Regions from separate parts of the Blautia pseudococcoides genome, predicted to be linked through region 3. Evidence: riboswitches for the same ligand, from Rfam matches in the RefSeq annotation. Region 3 holds a riboswitch; each other region holds the start of a gene.
What was found. A riboswitch is a leader RNA that binds a small molecule or an ion and turns the genes downstream of it on or off. The one in region 3 is predicted to bind thiamine pyrophosphate.

Region 1 (4,387 bases), 180 kb from region 3:
ATCTTTACTCCGTCAAAAGATTTACTCACATTTGAAACCTTTAGTTCCGCCATATCTTACCTCCGGAGATCTGTTTATTCCGGCAGATAGTCATTGGAAAATCCCGCGTTTTCCGGAATCTCTGCCTCTGACAATCCGTTTTCATTTAACCAGCTGTAGAAGGCATTCCATCTGGCCGGGTCTATATATCCCCACTGACTGACCTCTGCCTTATACTGGTCTTTTAAGTATTCCTGGCTGGCCTTCACCAGTTTTTCATCCAGTTCCGGGGAAGCTTTCAGAAGAATATCCGCCGCTTTGTCCGGGTCCTCAATGGCCTCCTCATATCCTTGTTTCACAGCCCTTAAAAACGCCTTAGCCGTATCCGGCTCCTTTTCCAGAAACTCATTGTTGGCGATCACCACCGGTGTGTAGTAATCAAATACAGGATTGACGTCCTTAAACGCAAAATAATCCGTCTCCAGGTCCGCAGTCTCTGTGGCGATCCCTGCCCATGCGTAGAAGGTCCATATGGCATCCACGGATTTGGATCTGAGGGCAGATACTTCGTCTGTGACAGTGCTTGGGATCAACTCTACTTTTGAGAAATCCCCTCCGTCTTTTTCCACCACATTTTGCAGCATAGCTTTCTCAATCGGCCCGTCCCAGGTTGCATATTTCTTTCCTTCCAGACCTTTCGGGTTATCCATCCCCTCCCCTTTTCTGGAAATGATGCCGGACGTATTATGCTGGATCAGTGCAGCTACCGCTGTGTTTGGCAGAGCATTTTTCCCGGCCACACCCGGAGCCATACTGTCCTGGAAGGAGACGCCAAACTGCGCCTTTCCTGATGCCACCAAAGCATCCGCCCCATCCTCCGGAGGCTGTACGATCTCCACATCAAGGCCTTCTTTTTCAAAATAGCCCTTCTCTTTTGCAACATAAAATCCGGTGTGATTGGTATTCGGCGTCCAGTCCAGCACGAACGTGATCTTCTCCAAATCCTTTGAACCACTGTCTTTATCCTCAGTATTTTCAGCGGCAGAATCCTTGTTTCCCTTGTCCTCACCGCTGCCGCAGGCAGTCATGGATGTGAGCACACAGGCGGCAAGGAAAGCTGCCAGAATCTTCTTTTTCATTTAATCGTCCTCTCTTTTCTGTCTTATTTTACCTTTTCCCAGGGCATGCATTTTTTCTGCAGGATATCCACCAGCTTCATGAGAAGAAGGCTGATAATGGATATTAGAAAAATAACAGCAAACATTTTATCAAAAGCAAACGCCTTTTTCACACGGATCATATACACGCCAAGCCCGGAAAACCCGCCAAGCCACTCAGAGATGACCGCACCCACAACAGAATAGGAAGCGGAAATGCGGAGGCTGGCAAAAAAACGGCCCATGGCGCCAGGCATTTTAATATATCTGAATATCTGGAGACTGCCTGCCCCCATGCTTTTTAAAAGATTCATCATATCCTTATCCGCAGAACGGAAGCCCTCCAGAAGTCCTATGGTGATAGGGAAGAAGGTCACGATCACGATCAGGATGACCTTTGGCAGCATCTCGTACCCGAACCACAGCACAAGAAGCGGTGCTATAGCCACTGTGGGCACGGTCTGGGTAATGACGATGAGCGGATAGAAGGCTTTGTAAAGCTTTTCAAAATGATCCATGAGAACCGCCATGATAAACCCAAAAGCCACACCGCAGAAAAGTCCCGCTGCCGCCTCAAGAAGCGTAACCCCGGAATTTTCCATGAGCAGCGGAAATTCACTGACAAAGGCTTTCACCACCTGCACCGGCGAGGGAAGCATGAAGTTGGGGACCAGACCAGCCATGGAGACAAACTGCCAGATGATCAGGATAGCAGACAGGGCCGCCGCTGCCCAGAGCTTACTGGTGGTGCTTTGTAACTTTTTTCTCAATGGTCAGCACATCTCCTTCTGGCTTATAAGACACTTTGATATAGGCCGCTACAGAAGGCGCGCCTGCACGGACTGCAATATGCTGGCATTCTTTTACAATATCCATCAGTTCATCGTAGTCACCTTCAATGGCCGTCTCAAAAGGCCCTACATAATAGTTCAGCCCTGTACTCTTAATATAGCCGATCACCTCGTCCACAATACGGATCAATTCCTCGTCATTCTCTGCCTCCGGCAATGTCTGGATCGCTACACTTGCATTCATTTTCATTTCCTCCTTAGAATCTTTATAAGTTTCACTTTTTTTCTGCGGGGATCTTTGCTATCCCATAGAAAGCGCACAATGTGGACTTTCTATTCACATAAACAAAAGCTCCCGGCAGGTTTTACCTGAACAGGAGCTGGTTATCAGAACAAATGCGCACCGGCCTGCGGTGCCTCTCTTATGCTCCCTACGCCGGCATTACCCGGATCAGGTTAAGGGTGAAAAACGATTACGGTTTTACTCTCAGCCGGACTTCTCTCCAGCTCCCCTGTTGTCTTCTCAAGTGTACTTCATTGTAAAATAATTGTCAAGTCAATCCTCCTGCCCTTCTATTTTTTCTCTTCCGTTCCAGGCTTCCGCAAGCCTTTTCATGCCTTTCTCCAAATCTTCCTCCGACATGGTGGCATATCCCAGAAGAACCGTTGCCGGCATTTGAGGCGCCTTACCGCTGACCAGGAATTCGGACAATCCGTAAACTCTGACACCGGCTTTTGCTGCCATTTCCACTGCTTCCTGTTCGGATGATCCGTTTTTAAAATGTATCAGAAGATGGACCCCCGCATTTTCACCGGAACAGGTGCACACGTTTCCCATGTCCTCTTTCAGCCAGTGCAGGAGCAGGTCATGTTTTCCTTTATAGAGGCTGCGCATTCTGTTTAAATGCCGCTCGTAATAGCCTTCCCTCAAAAAAAGCTCAAGAATCTTCTGATCCGCCCTGGAAACCGTGACGGAGAAGGGGTTCTCCCCCCTTAGATACCGCTGCATCAGTTTCTTTGGCAGTACCATATAACTGATTCGGATGGAGGGTGCAATAGACTTTGAGAAAGTTCCAAGATAGATGACCCGCTCCTCCTTATCAAATCCCTGTAAGGCAGGTATAGGCTTTCCTTTGTAGCGGAATTCACTGTCATAGTCATCTTCTATGATGTAGCGATCTCCCCTCCCCGCCCATTTCAGGAGGGACAGGCGGCGTTTCAGGGGCATGACCGTCCCCATGGGAAACTGGTGGGAGGGCATGACATAGACCATATCTGCTCCGGTTAGCTCCAGGTCATGTACATCAATGCCCTGTGTGTCCTGGTTCACAATACATCTCTCAAATCCCATATGCCCGAAGTCATGCCAGGCGCTTCTGTATGTAGGGTTCTCCATGGCAATTTTTCTGTCCTTCCCAAGGATCGTGCAGAGCAGCATCAAAAGATAATCATTCCCAGCCCCCACAAGAATCTGTTCCGGTTGGCAGTGAACACCCCTGGCCTGATAGAGATACGCGGAGACAGCCTGTCTAAGGGACAATTCCCCGCAGGGGTCCCCCAGCGAGAAGAGCGCATCCTGTGCATCTGTCAAGACCTGCCGCGACAATTTCCGCCATGCGTTGTGAGGAAAACTGCCGGGGGCAATTCCGTTCAGGGCAAAATCGTAAGCGTATTTGGCCCTGTCCGTCTCTGTCTTTCGTTCCTCCCCCATGCCCGCCCTGTGCCGGACACCTTTTTGAGGGTTGTCAGACCATGCTTGTCTTCCTGCTTCACGCGTTTCCTGTCTTCTGCCTGTGCCGTAATAGAGCCCTTCGATGTCGCATACAAAATATCCCTTACACGGGACCGCCTCAATATATCCCTCTGAGACCAGCTGGTCATAGGCCAAATCCACGGTACTCCTGCTCACGGACAGATTCCCCGCAAGTGCGCGGGAGGACGGCAGCCGCATTCCTGCGGCAAGCCGTCCTTCCTGGATTTCCTGTTTAAAATATTCACATATCTGTTCATACAAAGGCGCTTCCGCCTTAGTGTCCAATGAAATAATCAAATCGTTCATTCTTTTTTCTCTAATTCATGGTCAATGGAAAATATGCACTATAATTTAAAAGAGCTTTTCAAAGAGACGATCCGGTTAAAGACCGGCTCTCCCGGTTTGGAATCATGGCAGTCTGCACAGAAAAAGCCGTTTCTCACAAACTGGAAGCTGTCATACGCCTCGGCCTCGGCCAGCGCCGGCTCCACATAACAGTCTTTCAGCACCACCAGAGAGTTGGGGTTCAGGTTCAGGCTGCCGTCCTCTTTGTTATAGACCCCCTTCTCCTCATCCACAATATTCTCATACAGGCGGCATTCCGCTTTTGCTGCGGTTTTCCTGGCTACCCAGTGAATGGTTCCTTTTACTTTTCTACCGTCAGGGGAATTTCCTCCCTTTGACTCCGGATCGTAAGTGCAGTGAAC
Region 2 (4,387 bases), 2.5 Mb from region 3:
CTGAACGTGCAGATGGATTTCCAGGGCAACAATGTATTCTATGATGCCACCAACCCGGAAGCCAGAGAATATGTCTGGAATAAATGCAAAAAGAATTATGCGGAAAATGGGATCAAGCTTTTCTGGCTGGATGAAGCGGAGCCGGAGTTCACCACCTATGATTACGAAAACTACCGTTATTATGCCGGAAGTGTTATGCAGCAGGGAAACATTTATCCCCGTGAATACGCCCGCGGTTTCTATGAAGGCCAGAAGGAAAACGGGCAGGAGGAGGTCCTGAACCTGGTGCGCTGTGCCTGGGCAGGAAGCCAGCAGTACGGAGCTTTGATCTGGTCAGGGGACATTCACTCCACTTATCAGGATTTCCGCAATCAAATCGTGGCAGGCCTGCAGATGGGTCTTTCCGGGATCCCCTGGTGGACCACAGATATCGGAGGCTTCCATGGCGGCAATATTTATGACAAGGACTTCCAGGAACTGCTGGTCCGCTGGTTCCAGTTCGGCGCCTTCTGCCCGGTTATGCGTCTTCACGGATGCCGCCTTCCGCGCACGCCTCTCTACAAAACAAACGGGGAGGAGACAGAAGGCACAGGCGCTGACAATGAGATCTGGAGCTATGGGGAAGAAAATTACCAGATCATGAAGAAGTTCATTGAGATCCGTGAGATGATGCGGGATTATACCAGAAGCCTTATGGCAGAGACTCACACAACGGGCGCTCCGGTCATGCGTACTATGTTCTACGAATTCCCGGAGGATCTAAATACCTGGGAACTGGATACCCAATATATGTACGGCCCGGACATTCTCGCCGCCCCCATTGTTAAACCGCATGCCTTCCAAAGAAAAGTCTATCTTCCTGAGGGAAGCACCTGGACCAATGCCCATACAGGTGAAATCTTAAACGGCGGACAGTGGACAGAAGCAGAGGCTCCTATTACATCCATGCCTGTATTTTTAAGGGACGGCAGACAGGAATACCTGATCAAAAATATTTAACGAAAAATACAGGTTGACAATTCTTTCCTGCCGCTATATGATTATGGCAGGAAATACCTGAGAACAATTACATACGCAAGGGGAGCTGACGCGTCGGCTGAGAGGAAATACGAACGGATTTCGACCCTGGAACCTGATACGGATAATGCCGGCGTAGGAAGCGAACCAGAAGTTTATAAATATTTGGTGCATCCCATCCGGGGTGCACTTTTTTTGCCCCCGGCCTCCTTCCGCAATTTCCGTATCCTTCACAGAAAGGAGATCTTCATGCAGTACACAACACAGATGGACGCTGCCAGAAAAGGCATCATCACCGGTGAGATGGAAGCAGCGGCAAAAAAAGAACAGATGGACGTACAGGAACTTATGGCTCTCATGGCAAAGGGCCAGGTCATCATTCCCTGCAACAAAAAACACACTTCCCTGGAGCCAAATGCTATCGGCTCCATGCTCAGAACAAAGATCAATGTAAACCTGGGCATTTCCAGAGACTGCAAAGACATGGATATAGAAATAGAAAAGGTGAGCCATGCGGTAAAAATGGGGGCTGAATCCATTATGGATCTAAGCTCCTACGGCGATACCCGCACCTTCCGCAGACGTCTGACCAAGGAGTGTCCCGCTATGATCGGAACTGTCCCCATTTATGATGCAGTGGTCTATTATCACAAACCCCTGAAAGAGATCACCTCCCGGCAGTGGCTTGACATTGTGCGTATGCATGCAGAGGACGGCGTGGACTTCATGACCATCCACTGCGGCATCAACAAAGAAACCGCCGGCAGATTCAAACGCAATAAACGCCTCACCAATATCGTCTCCCGCGGCGGCTCCATCATCTTTGCCTGGATGGAAATGACAGGCCAGGAAAACCCTTTCTACGAGCACTATGATGAAATCCTGGAAATCTGCCGGGAATACGACATTACCATGAGCCTTGGGGACGCATGCCGCCCCGGGTGCATCCGGGACGCTTCCGATATCTCCCAGATCCAGGAGCTGATCACCCTGGGCGAGCTGACAAAACGCGCCTGGGAAAAGGATGTTCAGGTTATGGTGGAAGGCCCCGGACATATGCCCCTTGACCAGATCGCGGCAAACATGAAGATCCAGCAAACCCTCTGTCAGGGCGCCCCTTTCTACGTCCTGGGTCCCCTGGTAACAGACATTGCCCCAGGCTATGACCACATCACAGCCGCCATAGGCGGTGCCATCGCTGCTGCCTATGGCGCTTCCTTTCTGTGCTATGTAACCCCGGCGGAACATCTGCGCCTGCCCAGCCTGGATGATGTGAAGGAGGGCATTATGGCCTCCCGCATAGCAGCCCATGCAGCCGATATTGCCAAGGGAGTGAGAGGTGCGGCTGACTGGGACAATAAAATGAGTGCCGCCCGCAAAAAACTGGACTGGGAGGAGATGTTCCGGCTCTGCCTGGATCCGGAAAAAGCAAAACGCTTCCGGGCGGAGGCCAAACCGGAAAAAGAGGATACCTGCAGCATGTGCGGTAATTTCTGTGCCGTGAAGAACATGAACCGGATCCTGGAAGGTGAGATCGTAAATATTTATGACGAGTGACAGGTGTGGCAGCAGCCGCGCACTTACTCCACATGCACTGGCTTTTGAGTTCTTTACGCAGGAGGTATATGACATGATAAAGATCAATGGAAATGCAGTTCGGCTTTCTGACCCATGCACCGTAGGGACACTTCTTTTGGAACAAGGTTATGACTTGCAGCGCATCGCCGTAGAGCGAAATGGTGATATCCTTCCCAAAAACCGTTACGCTGACACCAATGTCCGTGATGGAGATATTTATGAGGTTGTCAGCTTTGTAGGAGGCGGCTGATTTGGAAGACAGACACACAATCCTTACAAAAGCTGAAATCGAGGCAGTTCTTACAGCGCGCCACACCCTTCCCGTACATAGAAAGCTTAAACATGCCGGGGCTGCCGTTGCCGGCCTTGGGGGACTGGGTTCCAATGTGGCTGTCATGCTTGCACGGGCCGGGATCGGAAGTCTTCATCTGATTGATTTTGACAGGGTAGAACCAAGTAATCTAAACCGCCAGGTCTACAAAATGAAGCACCTGGGGAAATATAAAACAGACGCGTTGAGGGAAGAGATCTCAGAGATCAATCCTTATATTTTTGTCCGTACAGATACGGTTAAACTGACGCCTGACAATGCAGGCGCCATACTTGCAGATGACAAGATCATCTGCGAAGCATTTGACAGGGCCAAAAATAAAGCCATGCTGGTCAATCATCTGCTGGAACACCGTCCGGATGCAGTTATCGTATCCGGCTCCGGCATGGCCGGTCATGGAAGCAGCAACACCATACAAACACAGCAAAGAATGAAGAACCTGTATCTTTGCGGGGACGGCACCAGCGATATCGCCTCCGGCATAGGCCTCATGGCGCCCAGAGTCACACTCTGCGCGGCGCATCAGGCTAATATGATACTGAGACTTATTCTTGGAGAAAAAGACGTATAGAAAAGAGGCAAGTGACATTATGAAAGATGACAAATTTATATTGGGCGGACACCAATTCCACTCCCGTTTTATCCTTGGCTCCGGTAAATACAACCCGGAACTGATCCACGCAGCTATTGAAAACGCGGGGGCCGAGATCATCACTCTGGCCGTGCGCAGAGCCAACAGCGGTACTGACAGTATCCTGAAACATATACCGGAAGGTGTAACCCTCCTCCCCAATACCTCCGGGGCAAGGACCGCCGGGGAAGCAGTGAGGATCGCCCGTCTGGCCAGAGAACTGGGCTGCGGTGATTTTGTTAAAGTTGAAGTCATCCGCGACTCTAAATATCTGCTTCCCGACAACCAGGAGACCATCCGCGCCACAGAACTGCTGGCAAAAGAGGGATTTATTGTCATGCCTTATATGTATCCCGATCTAAATGCTGCCAGAGACATGGCAAATGCGGGAGCTGCCTGTATTATGCCCCTGGGTGCACCGATCGGCACCAACAAGGGATTGTGCACAAAAGAATTTATCCGAATACTGATTGAGGAGATTGACCTTCCCATTATCGTGGACGCAGGGATTGGCCGCCCTTCCCAGGCATGTGAAGCCATGGAAATGGGTGCCGCCGCAGTTATGGCAAATACGGCCATCGCCACTGCGGGCCACATTCCGGCTATGGCGGAAGCTTTTAAAAAGGCGGTTGAAGCAGGGCGCACCGCGTATCTCTCGGGCCTTGGGCGCATGGTAAACGGCAGGGCCAGTGCCTCCTCCCCGCTTACCGGATTTCTGGAACAATAGGGAGGGGAGCAAAATGACTGCAGGAAGAACGAATCATATGGAATATATGGGGGGTATGGAAGCTCTGGGTTCTGATGTAATGGACAAGGTGATCCGGGACATG
Region 3 (4,387 bases):
TTTGTGGATGTGGCGATACACATTCTGATACCCCGGCTCTTTAAATCCTCCAGCACGGAAAGCAGTCCCGGTTTGATCCGGATTTCCTCTTTATAATAGTCATATATCATGGTATTAAATTCGTCAATGATTTGGTCCTTGTGGAGCAAAATCCCATAGCTGGTGCGGAAATATTCTGCAGACTCTTCCATTGTCATGGTCTCCAGTTTTTGGCGGATATCCTTCCGGGGCCTGATTCCCTTTCGTTTCAGATAGAGCTCTCCTGCCTGGTCCCACAGCCCCATAGAATCAAAGAGTGTGCCATCCGCGTCGAATATGGCACCCTTTATCCCTCTCATTTTTTTATCATCTCCTTAGCCAGTGCCAGCAGTTCCTCACAGGCGGTTCTGATATCCGGCTGTCCAAAAATGCCGGATATGACGGAAATGCCTGCCGCACCGCTTCCGGCAAGCTGCATCACGTTATTTTTCTTAATTCCGCCGATCGCCACAACAGGGATGGATACCGCCTGACAGACCTCTTTCAGGGTATTCCATGCGATTACATCCGCGTCTTCTTTGGTGGAGGTGGAAAACACTGCCCCCACGCCCAGATAATCCGCCCCCGCTTTTTCTGCCCGCAAAGCCTCTAAAACAGTCCGGGCGGAGACGCCGATGATCTTATCCTGGCCCAGTTTTTCCCTGACGCTTCCCGCCTCCATATCGCTCTGCCCCACATGTACGCCGTCCGCATCCACAGCCAGGGCAAGGTCCACATTGTCATTGATCATCATGGGGACACGGTAACTGGCGGCAAGAGCCTTTATATCCTTTGCCTCACGCAGAAAATCCTCATACGGCATCTCTTTTTCCCTGAGCTGCAAAAGCGTAATACCTCCGTCCAGAGATGCTTTTACCTGCTCATAAATTGTCTTTTCCCCCACCCAGGATCGGTCCGTAACGGCATACAGAAGCAGGGCACGTCTCACCATTTCTCTTTTCTCAGCGCAGTTCATATTTTGCTCCTCTCTCCAGCTCGCTGCCGGTCAAATGATATACCTCATCAATCAGATAGTTTCTGCAGGATGCGTTGCCCCTGCGCTCACTTTCCATCTTCTCAAATGCCTTTTCCCCACACAGGCCCATGGAGATCACAGCAGCAGCCACAGCTTCCAGCCTTCTGTCAGGATTGGCTGCCAGATATGCTGCAGTGAGGGAGCTGAGCATACAGCCGCAGCCTGTGATCTTTGCCATGACAGGGTTCCCAACCGCTGATGGCGATCACTGCCCCTGTCTTTTTTGAAAAATCCTTTGCGAATGTTATGGTCTTTTCCAGATTTTCGTCTGTCACAGTATCCGCCCCATCAGCATCCACTCCCTTGGAACTGTTTCCTCCTCCGGCAATGGTCTTAATTTCAGAAATATTTCCCCGGATGGCAGTAAAAGAAATTTCCCTGAGCAATTGTTCCGCTGTCTTCCTGCGGTATGTGGATGCCCCCGCCCCCACAGGGTCAAGTACAATGGGATGTCCGCAGCTTCCCGCACTTTTCCCCGCCAAAAGCATGGCTTTCACGGAACGGGGATGCAAGGTCCCCATATTGATGTTCAGACCGTCGCAGAGGCGTCCCATCTCCTCTGCTTCCTCCTCCCCGTCCGACATGGTTGGGGAAGCGCCGCAGGCCAACGTAATATTGGCACAGTCATTTGCAGTAACATAATTGGTGATGTTCTGGATCATAGGCGATTTACTCCTGACGTTTTCCAGTATTTCTCCCAGCATTTTTTCTCCTTTCTGCATCCTGAAACATAAAAAGGGAGACGCCAACACGTCTCCCGGAATCTTGCTCTCTCCCTACGCTGGCATTACCCATATCAGGTTAACGGGTCGAAGTTGGTGACTTCCTCTCAGCCTGCCGCTACAAGCTCCCCCAATGAAACTTATTCATATTTTTACTTTAACTGGTTATCAGGATACCACACTTACCTGTTCCTGTCAAATTCTGTCAGCTTTCTTCTCCGTGGCGGCGCCTGAAAGATATCACTGTACCGCAAAGTTCTTATCTATCCTTTTCTCTTTTCCAGACCATTTTCTGTCAGTTCATAGATGGTGTCACATACCTCATCCATATACTTTCTGTCATGGGAGACACTGATGACTGCCCCTTTGAAATCTGCCAGAAGTCTTCGGATAACAGGCCCGGACAGGGGCGAAAAATTTCTGGTAGGTTCATCCAAAAGAAGCACATTGCTGCCGTCCAGGCTCATTTTCAGGAAAAACAGTTTTGCTTTCTGACCGCCGGAAAGCTGAGAGATACTGTGGTCCATCTCATCTGCCGTGTATTTCATACTGCCCAGATACGTGCGGATCCTGCTGATTTCCTCTTTGTCTCCCTTTTTTTGCAGAAATTCTGCCGGGGTTTTACTGCCATCCATTTTTTCTTCGTAATTCTGAGGCATATAAGCCACATGCAGGTCTGTTCTCTCCTGCATGGATTCCGCTATCTTCCGCAGAAGTGTGGTTTTTCCAATGCCGTTTGCTCCTGTGATACAAACTTTTTTTGGTCCCTTAACAGACAAGACGATCTGCTGAGAGAGCATCCGTTCCCCGATACAGAGCTTTTCAAGAAAATATGCAAGCACTGTCTTACCGTTTGGAATGGAAGTATCTTTTGGAAACCGGATAAATATGGCATCCTCTGTCTCCGGTATCTCTGTCCTGTCCTCCGCTTCTCTTAGATAGCGGCGTTCCATGGCTTTTACGGCGTGCATCTTCTTTTTCAGCAACTGCCCGCCGTGGGGGTTCTGCCGGGTTGATATTGTTCTGGTCACGCTCCACTTTCTGCTGGATCCTGCGGAACCGCTCTTCCTGTTTTCTGGCCTCCTCCCGTTCTTTTCTCGCAATGCGCTCCTGATTGGTAAGTCCTCTTGCCCTGTTTTCCATATAGGTTTTGTAATCCATCTTCGCAACAGAGTATCTGGGTTTTGTCTTTCTGTTAATCTGCTCCAGATGGATAATGACATTGGCTGTCCGCTCAATCAGGGTCTCATCATGGGAAATATAGAGAATGGGTATTTGGCATTGGTTCATAAAATTCTCCATCCACTCCAATGTCCTGATATCAATGTCATTGGACGGTTCGTCCAACAGAAGAATATCCGGATTTTCCATTAGGATCCCGGCCATCTGCAGCTTGATCTTCTCCCCGCCGGAAAGCGCGCCCATCTTTTGCTGGGAATAATAAATATCCGCCGGTATTCCCAGTTCCCGGCTCATATTTGACAGTTCTTTTGGTGACATATTGTAAAAACCTGTGTTCCCGGTAAAATATTCCCAGACGCTTTTCTCCAGATTCTGCTCCTCCAATTCCTGGGGCAGATACCCCGTCTTTCGCTGGTTTTTAATGATTTCTCCTGTGAACTCCGCATAGGATTCCACAAGGGCCGGGTCACAGATCAGCTTCAAAAGTGTGGATTTGCCGTTTCCCTCTTCCCCGATCATGACAGCTCTGTCACCGGGATTCAGCACAAAGGAAAAATTCTCCACCAGGGTTCTCATATCTTTTTTATGTGTAATCGTCAGATTTTTGATCTGCATCATATTGCATCCCTTCTTTCCTGATATAAAAAGAGCCTGTTTCTCCACCGGAAAAACAGACTCTCAAATATGCGCACCTATATCAGGACCCGCAAAGATATCATCAAAAGGATATGATACCACTCTTCAGTCAGTCTACTCTCCGGCAACGAAAACAGACCTGACGCGCAGGTTACTCTCTGTCTTCTATGCTCCGAATCATAAACTACTGAATCATCCTATCCCTCTTTTCTTTACATTCTCTTGCAGAACACTCTGCAGATATCATTCTAAACGACACAAAACTTTCTGTCAAGCATCATTTTCACTATATACCCTGAAGGAACGTTTTCCTGCACGCTTTGCCTGATACAGGGCCTCATCTGCACGCCGGTACATCTCCTCATAGGAAAGCTTATTTCCTGTCTGATAAGATACCCCTGCGGAGAGTGTCACGTTATACTGTTCCACACTCTCATCCTGCAGTGTATAGGTAACGAGCTGCTGCAGCCTTTTCAGACAAACGCCTTTGTCCCTCACACCCTCCAAAAACACCATAAATTCATCTCCGCCGATACGGGCACAGATATCATTTTTCCGGAAGGTAGACTGGAGGGCACATGCCACTTGAAGAAGAATGTTGTCCCCAAACGGATGCCCGTAGGTGTCATTGAGCATTTTAAATCCATCCACATCCAGCATGATCATCATGCAGGAGGATGTATGCTCCATATTTTTCAGGCGCCGTTTGATAAGACGCTCTCCTGACCTGCGGTTGTAGATACCGGTGAGGCAGTCCTTTTCCGCTCCCTGGCGGTAATAGATTTCCCTCATG

Region 1: it holds a riboswitch for thiamine pyrophosphate, as region 3 does, so the genes downstream of both, A4V09_RS10195 (thiamine-binding protein) here and thiM (hydroxyethylthiazole kinase) in region 3, are expected to answer to the same signal.
Region 2: it holds a riboswitch for thiamine pyrophosphate, as region 3 does, so the genes downstream of both, thiC (phosphomethylpyrimidine synthase ThiC) here and thiM (hydroxyethylthiazole kinase) in region 3, are expected to answer to the same signal.

What each region holds. Positions count from the first base shown of each region.
Region 1 is NZ_CP015405.2:2,128,576-2,132,962, forward strand. It holds gene A4V09_RS10180 (ABC transporter ATP-binding protein) at 1-53, opposite strand, end outside; gene A4V09_RS10185 (ABC transporter substrate-binding protein) at 75-1,118, opposite strand; gene A4V09_RS10190 (ABC transporter permease) at 1,142-1,906, opposite strand; gene A4V09_RS10195 (thiamine-binding protein) at 1,875-2,171, opposite strand; TPP riboswitch at 2,339-2,451, opposite strand; gene pdxR (MocR-like pyridoxine biosynthesis transcription factor PdxR) at 2,484-3,986, opposite strand; gene A4V09_RS10205 (glutamine--tRNA ligase/YqeY domain fusion protein) at 4,025-4,387, opposite strand, start outside.
Region 2 is NZ_CP015405.2:4,524,508-4,528,894, reverse strand. It holds gene A4V09_RS21255 (glycoside hydrolase family 31 protein) at 1-999, shown strand, start outside; TPP riboswitch at 1,068-1,175, shown strand; gene thiC (phosphomethylpyrimidine synthase ThiC) at 1,267-2,574, shown strand; gene thiS (sulfur carrier protein ThiS) at 2,648-2,845, shown strand; gene thiF (sulfur carrier protein ThiS adenylyltransferase ThiF) at 2,847-3,497, shown strand; gene A4V09_RS21235 (thiazole synthase) at 3,517-4,284, shown strand; gene thiH (2-iminoacetate synthase ThiH) at 4,298-4,387, shown strand, end outside.
Region 3 is NZ_CP015405.2:1,944,881-1,949,267, forward strand. It holds gene A4V09_RS09215 (HAD family hydrolase) at 1-338, opposite strand, end outside; gene thiE (thiamine phosphate synthase) at 335-994, opposite strand; partial or broken gene thiM (hydroxyethylthiazole kinase) at 981-1,758, opposite strand; TPP riboswitch at 1,810-1,918, opposite strand; gene A4V09_RS25990 (ATP-binding cassette domain-containing protein) at 2,040-2,729, opposite strand; gene A4V09_RS25995 (ATP-binding cassette domain-containing protein) at 2,623-3,576, opposite strand; gene A4V09_RS09235 (sensor domain-containing diguanylate cyclase) at 3,865-4,387, opposite strand, start outside.